DNA from 2 places in the Terrabacter koreensis genome. Region 1 is predicted to be linked to the other one. Evidence: predicted binding sites of a transcription regulator. Region 1 holds the regulator's gene; the other holds the start of a gene.
The links. The regulator LexA, encoded in region 1, represses DNA repair genes until DNA is damaged. The targets are predictions, from matches to a motif close to TCGAACANNTGTTCGA.

Region 1 (3,410 bases):
GGCCTCAGACCCGGGAAACTCCGGGCGTCAGCGACCCGGGATGACGAGCTGCTGCCCGACGTGGATCTGGGTGGTGCTGAGGCTGTTGGCGACCTGGAGCTCGACGACGCCGTCGGTGACGGGCAGCTGCGGGAGCTCGCGGGCCGCGATGCCCGACAAGGTCTGGCCCGCGGTGACGGTGACGGTACGGGGCTCGCCCGAGGCCGAGGCGAGCTGGCCGGCGAGCCCGACGGCGAGCAGGGAGACGACTGCGGCGACGAGCAGGGCGACCACGAGGCGGCCGAACCGGGTCAGGCGCAGCGGCGGCTGGGCTGCACGGGCGGCACGAGCTGCACGGGCTGCGTCGCGCCCGGTCGGCACGAGGACGAGATGCGGGCGTGCGGCGGGCCGCGGCTCGCTGGTCTGCTGCTGACGAACGGCCTCGAGGACGATGGCGCTCATGGTGACCTCCCCTTGCTGCTGATCTGGCGAACACGTGTTCGATAGAACGTCTGTACGATTTGTAGCACGTATGTTCGAGGAAGTCGAGACACGCATCGAACAGGTGTTTGGCAACTGTGTTCGAACCTCGTTACTCTTTCCTCACACCACACACCTCACCAGCCACCACTGACACTGGGTCCCGAGCGGTTTCCCGAGCCGCTTGCGACCCGCGTTCAGCAGACGGTCTGACGAGCCGACGAAGGGGACACCATGGGCGTGACCGAGCTTCCCGACCGCGAGACCGGCGACGGGCTGACCGTGCGTCAGCGGCGAGTGCTCGAGGTGATCCGCAACTCCGTCGACCGCCGGGGCTACCCGCCGAGCATGCGCGAGATCGGCGACGCCGTCGGCCTCGCAAGCCCCTCGAGCGTCTCCCACCAGCTCAACGCCCTCGTGACCAAGGGCTACCTGCGACGTGACCCCAACCGGCCGCGCGCCCTCGAGATCGTCTCGCCCGACGCGACGGCGGAGGAGGTCGGCAGCCGCAGCGGCACCCATTACGACACCGAGACCGACTCGGGCGACGCCCGCCCCGAGGCCTCCTACGTCCCCGTCCTCGGGCAGATCGCCGCCGGCGTCCCGATCACGGCCGAGGAGGTCGTCGAGGACGTCTTCCCGCTGCCCAAGCAGCTCGTCGGCGAGGGCGACCTCTTCCTGCTCAAGGTCAACGGCGACTCCATGGTCGACGCGGCGATCTGCGACGGCGACTGGGTCGTCGTGCGCCAGCAGCAGCACGCCGAGAACGGCGACGTCGTCGCGGCGATGCTCGACAACGAGGCCACGGTGAAGACCTTCAAGCGCGTCGACGGCCATGTCTGGCTCATGCCGCACAACGAGGACTTCTCCCCCATCGACGGTGACCACGCGACGATCCTGGGCAAGGTCACCGCCGTCCTGCGCCGCATCTGACGGGCCGCCGGGGCTGCGTCCGACAGGCGCATCGCCCCGGCCCACGCCAGACTCTGGAGACGTGAGTCCTGCAGAGGAGACCACCATGGCCGCCGGGCGCACCCGCGACGTCGTCTACACCTACCGTTACCTGCGTGGCGCGATGATCGCACTCCTGCTCATGCTGCTGCTCTCGGTCGGCTACCAGTGGTGGTGGGAGACCGACCACAGCTGCTGGCTCGGGTCGATCAGCGCGTACTACTACACGCCCGCGCGCACGGTCTTCGTCGGCTCCCTCTGTGCGCTCGGGGCCAGCCTCATCGCCTACAAGGGGCACTCGTCCGAGGAGGACGTATTGCTCAACTTCTCGGGCTTCATGGCGTTCGTCGTCGCCATGGTCCCGACGGTGCCCGACTTCAGCTGCGGACCCAACGCCTACACCCAGACGCCCGCCGAGATCGCGGCGGCGGTGCGCAACAACATCTGGTCGCTCGTCGTCGTCGCGGCCATCGGTGCCGTCATCGTGGCGGCCCTGAAGCGGGGCGCCATGGTGCGCGACGCGGCCGCGCGCCCCACCGCGCGCTCGGTGGTCGTGACCCTGGCCTGCGCCGGTGTCCTCCTCGTCGAGCTGGCCCTCTTCCTCGTCCTGCGCGACCGCTTCATCGCGCTGAGCCACGGCATCGCGGCGGCCACGATGGTGGCCGGCGTCATCGCCGTCATGGCGCTGAGCGCGCTGCGCACCGAGGAGCGGCACCGGGCCGTCGGTGACGACTCCGGTGGCGGTTACCGCCGCATCTACCTCGCCATCGCCGTCGCGCTCACGGCCGCCCTCGCCGCGACGGTCGTCGCGGCGCTGACCGTGACGGGCTTCGCCCACCTCGTCCTCGTCGCCGAGGTCATCGTCATCGTGCTCTTCGCGACGTACTGGGGCGTCCAGACGAAGGAGCTGTGGGACCTCGGTGAGGTCTCCGCCGACGAGGCTCGCGACGTCGGCGCCCGGGCGGAGTGACGGCCGCATCGACGGTCCTCCTGGGTCCAGGTCAGTGGCCGAGCGCCTTGCGCAGTGCGGTCAGCGTCTGGCCCAGCGGCGCGTGCAGCCGGATCGTCGCCTCCGCGTCGCCGCGAGTGGCCGACCGGGTCACGATGGCGACGGGGACGTCGCGCTGGTGGGCCCGCCGCACGAAGCGGTAGCCGCTCATCACCGACAACGACGACCCGAGGACCAGCACGGCCCCGGCCGCCTCGACGAGGCCGAAGACCCGCTCCACCAGGGTCTTGGGCACGGACTCGCCGAAGAAGACGACGTCGGGCTTGACGGTGTCGTTGCCGCAGACGAGGCACCGCGGAGCGTGGAAGGTCTCGACGAGCGCGTCCGCGAGCACGATGTCGCCGTCGGGCCGCACCTGCTCGCCCCACTGCGAGCCCACCGAGGCAGCCGCCTCGGCGAAGCGGGCCATGAAGCCGGGGTTGGCCTCGGTCATCCTCTCGTGCAAGCCGATTCGCGACGTGTACTCACCACAGGTGAGACAGACCGCGCGCTCGAGCGAGCCGTGCAGCTCGACGACGTCCGTCGCTCCTGCCGCCTGGTGCAGACCGTCGACGTTCTGGGTGATCACCGGACCGACGTAGCCCGCGCGCTGCAGGTCGGTGACGACGCGATGGCCCTCGTTGGGCGACGCGGCGTTGAACCGCTGCCACCCGATGTAGCTGCGGGCCCAGTAGCGGCGCCGGGCGTCGCTGCTACCGGCGAACTCGCCATAGGTCATCGGCTCGACCCGTCGGGTCCCGTCGGGCCCGCGGTAGTCGGGGATGCCCGACTCGGTGGAGAGGCCCGCCCCGCTCAGCACCGCGACGCCCCCGCCGCTCACGAGATCGACGAGGTCGTCCAACGTGCCGAGGTCGTGCGTCTCGAGCGGCAGCGTGCGCGACGTCGAGAGGCGTGTCGTCGCGCCGGCGCTGCCGGTGGGGCGAGGAGGTATGCCGGTCGGCTGGTGCACCCGGTCAGCCTACGTCTCCGAGCCGGCGTCACCCGAGCGTGC
Region 2 (3,410 bases), on a different contig from region 1:
CATGGTCGACGCGGGCACGGTCGACGTCCTGCGCACCGACGACGGCGAGGCGGTCTACCGCGCCTGCTCGACGCACCACCACCACCATCTCGTGTGTCGGGCGTGCGGTCGCACCGTCGAGGTCGAGGGTCCCGCCGTCGAACGGTGGGCCGACAAGGTCGCAGAGGACCACGGGTTCCGCGACGTCACGCACACCCTCGAGATCTTCGGCACCTGCGCCGACTGCGCCACCGTAGGAAACTGAGCACTCGACGAGAAGCCCAGTCGAGTGCCCAGTTCCCGACGTCGCTAGGCGGTCGTGGGGGTGTCGACGGCGCCGCCGTAGCGGCGGTCACGGGCGACGTACTCCTCGATGGCGGCCCACAGGTCGCGCCGGTCGTAGTCGGGCCAGAGACGGTTCTGGAAGACCATCTCGGCGTAGGCCGACTGCCACAACAGGAAGTTCGAGGTGCGCTGCTCCCCCGACGACCTCACGAAGAGGTCGACGTCGGGCATCGTCGGCTCGTCGAGGTACTTCTTGATGGTCTTCTCGTCGACGGACCCCGGGCGCAGCCGACCGCCCTTGACGTCATGGGCGATTCGCTGCACGGCATCGGCGATCTCGGCACGTCCGCCGTAGTTCACGCAGAAGTAGAGGGTCAGCCCCGTGTTGTGCTGGGTCAGCTCCTGGGCGACCTCGAGCTCCTTGATGACCGACCGCCAGAGCCGCGGCGCGCGTCCGACCCAGCGCATGCGCACGCCCCACTCGTGCAGCTGGTCGCGGCGGCGCCGGATGACGTCGCGGTTGAATCCCATGAGGAAGCGCACCTCCTCGGGCGACCGGCGCCAGTTCTCGGTCGAGAACGCGTATGCCGACAGGTGCGTGACGCCGACCTCGACGGCCCCAGCGACGACGTCGAGCAGCGACGCCTCCCCGGCCTCGTGGCCCTTGGTGCGCGGCAGCCCCCGCTGGTTGGCCCACCGTCCGTTGCCGTCCATGACGATCGCCACGTGCTTGGGGAGCAGGTCGGCGGGGATCGAGGGCGGCGTGGCGCCGGACGGGTGCGGGAACGGCTTGGCGTACATGGGTCTCCGGATCGGTGAAGTCGGGTTCGATTGCGGCTCAGGCACGCTCGACCAGGCGCAGCGAACGCAGACCACGCTCGATGTGCCACTGCAGAAAGGCGGAGACCATGCCGTTGCCCTGACGACGATGCCGTTCGTCGCTCGCGTCGGCAACCTCCCAGTCGCCGGCGAGCAGGGAGGCGAGCAGCTCGAAGGTCTCGGGCGCGGGTGCGCTCGACCCGGGCGGACGGCATACGGAACAGACGGCCCCGCCCGACTGCACGTTGAAGGCACGGTGCGGCCCGCTCGCGCCGCAGCGCGCGCAGTCGACGAAGCTCGGCGCCCAGCCGGCGACGGCGAGCGAGCGCAGCAGGTAGGCGTCGAGGACGAGCCCCGGGTCGTGCGCCCGCTCGGCGAGCGACCGCAACGCACCGGCGAGGAGCAGGTACTGCTGGGTCTGCGGCTCGTGCTCCTCTGTGAGCTGGAGCGCGGTCTCGAGCATCGAGGTCGCGCACGTGTAGGCGGTGTAGTCGCGGGCGATCGCGTCGCCGTAGGGGGCGAGAGTCTCGACCTGGGTGACGGTGTCGAGGTTGCGACCCTCGTAGCACTGGACGTCGACGACCATGCCGGGCTCGAGCCGCGACCCGAAGCGCGACTTCGTGCGGCGCACGCCCTTGGCCACCGCGCGCACCCGCCCGCGCGTGCGCGTGAGCATCGTGATGATGCGGTCGGCCTCACCCAGCTTGTGGGTGCGCAGGACGATCGCCTCGTCACGGTAGAGGGGCATGCGGCCATTCTCCCCCGCCGCCCGTCGTGCGCCGCACCGCACGCGCCGTCGCCTCCGGAAAGCACGGCGAAGGCGCTCGAGACAGACCGCGTCAGTCGAACACGCGTTCGAGGTTTCGGGTTATCGTGGGGGCATGGACCTCGCTCTCCAGGGTTCGCTGCTCGACCTCAGCGACGCGATGACGCTGCGGGCCGTCGGCACCGGACTCACCCGCCACCACCTCGCGCGCGGCGCGTGGGTCGACGTGCGCCCGGGCTGGCTCGCCGCCGGTGACGAGCTCTTCACCGCCCTGCTGCGCGACGTCCCCTGGCACGCCGAGCGGCGACAGATGTACGACTCAGTGGTCGACGTGCCGAGACTGACCAAGTTCTACGCCGGCGGCGAGCAGCTCCCCCACCCGCTGCTCGACGAGGCGCGCGACGCCCTCAGCGCGCACTACGCCGACGAGCTCGGCGAGCCGTTCGTCACCGCCGGGCTGTGCCTCTACCGCGACGGCCGCGACAGCGTCGCCTGGCACGGCGACCGCATCGGCCGGTCGCGCGACAGCGACACGATGATCGCGATCCTGTCACTGGGGTCGCCCCGCACCCTGGCGCTCCGCCCGCGCGACGGCGGAGCCATCCCCGGGTCGACGACAAAGAGCTTGCGCTACCCCCTCGGACATGGTGACCTCGTGGTGATGGGTGGCTCGTGCCAGCTCACGTGGGACCATTCGGTGCCCAAGACGTCCGACCCCATGGGACCACGCATCTCCGTGCAGTTCCGTGTAGCCGGCGTCCGCTGACACCAAGGAGATTCCCGTATGCCGTCCAGCCGCTCAGGTGGCCCCCTTCCCTTCCTCGACCATCTCGCGGCCGACTCGGCGCGGTTCCGCGCCGCCCTCGCCGAGGCGCCCGCCGACGTGCGTGTGCCGACCTGCCCCGACTGGGACGCCGACGACCTGCTCTGGCACCTCGCCGAGGTGCAGTGGTTCTGGGGCGAGATCGCCGAACGGGGTCTCACCGACCCGGCCGAGCTCGACGCGATGGACTCCGACCGCGAGGAGCGCCCTGCCGACCGTGCCGGCCTGCTCGCCTTCCACGACCGGTCGAGCGAACGCCTCCACCGCCTCCTGTCCGAGCTGCCTCCCGAGACCCCGCTGTGGATGTGGGCCGACGACAAGACCGCGGGCTACATCCGGCGCCGGCAGGCCCACGAGGCGATGATCCACCGCCTCGACGCCGAGCTCACCGTCGGCGACCGCACACCCCTCGACTGCCGGCTCGCCGCTGACGGTGTCGACGAGGCACTGCGGATCATGCGCGGCTACGAGCCCGAGCCCGGCCTCACGCACGCGCCGACAGGCCCCGCCGTGACGATCGCGACGGTCGACGCGATGCACGCCTGGACCGTGACCCCCGTGCGCGTCACCGGCACCGACGGCGACGGCGACGCCATCGACACCCAGCGCTTCCTTGTGGTCGACGGGCCCGACGAGACGGCGGCCGCCGAGATCTGCGGGTCGGCCGCCGACCTCGACTGCTGGCTCTGGAACCGCCCCGCCGAGGGCGAGATCGCGCGCGACGGAGACCCTGCCGCC

Region 2: ACYVNR_RS09505 (alpha-ketoglutarate-dependent dioxygenase AlkB) is a predicted target of LexA. The motif match lies at 1,927-1,942, and genes of this name have one in related genera.

The regions. Positions count from the first base shown of each region.
Region 1 covers NZ_BAAGQU010000002.1:317,798-321,207, reverse strand. Annotated here, with positions in the region: gene ACYVNR_RS01890 (LysM peptidoglycan-binding domain-containing protein) at 28-441, opposite strand; gene lexA (transcriptional repressor LexA) at 694-1,392, shown strand; gene ACYVNR_RS01880 (hypothetical protein) at 1,454-2,380, shown strand; gene ACYVNR_RS01875 (Sir2 family NAD-dependent protein deacetylase) at 2,412-3,368, opposite strand.
Region 2 covers NZ_BAAGQU010000004.1:1,450,984-1,454,393, reverse strand. Annotated here, with positions in the region: gene ACYVNR_RS09520 (Fur family transcriptional regulator) at 1-244, shown strand, start outside; gene ACYVNR_RS09515 (isoprenyl transferase) at 289-1,065, opposite strand; gene recO (DNA repair protein RecO) at 1,103-1,831, opposite strand; gene ACYVNR_RS09505 (alpha-ketoglutarate-dependent dioxygenase AlkB) at 1,965-2,615, shown strand; gene ACYVNR_RS09500 (maleylpyruvate isomerase family mycothiol-dependent enzyme) at 2,634-3,410, shown strand, end outside.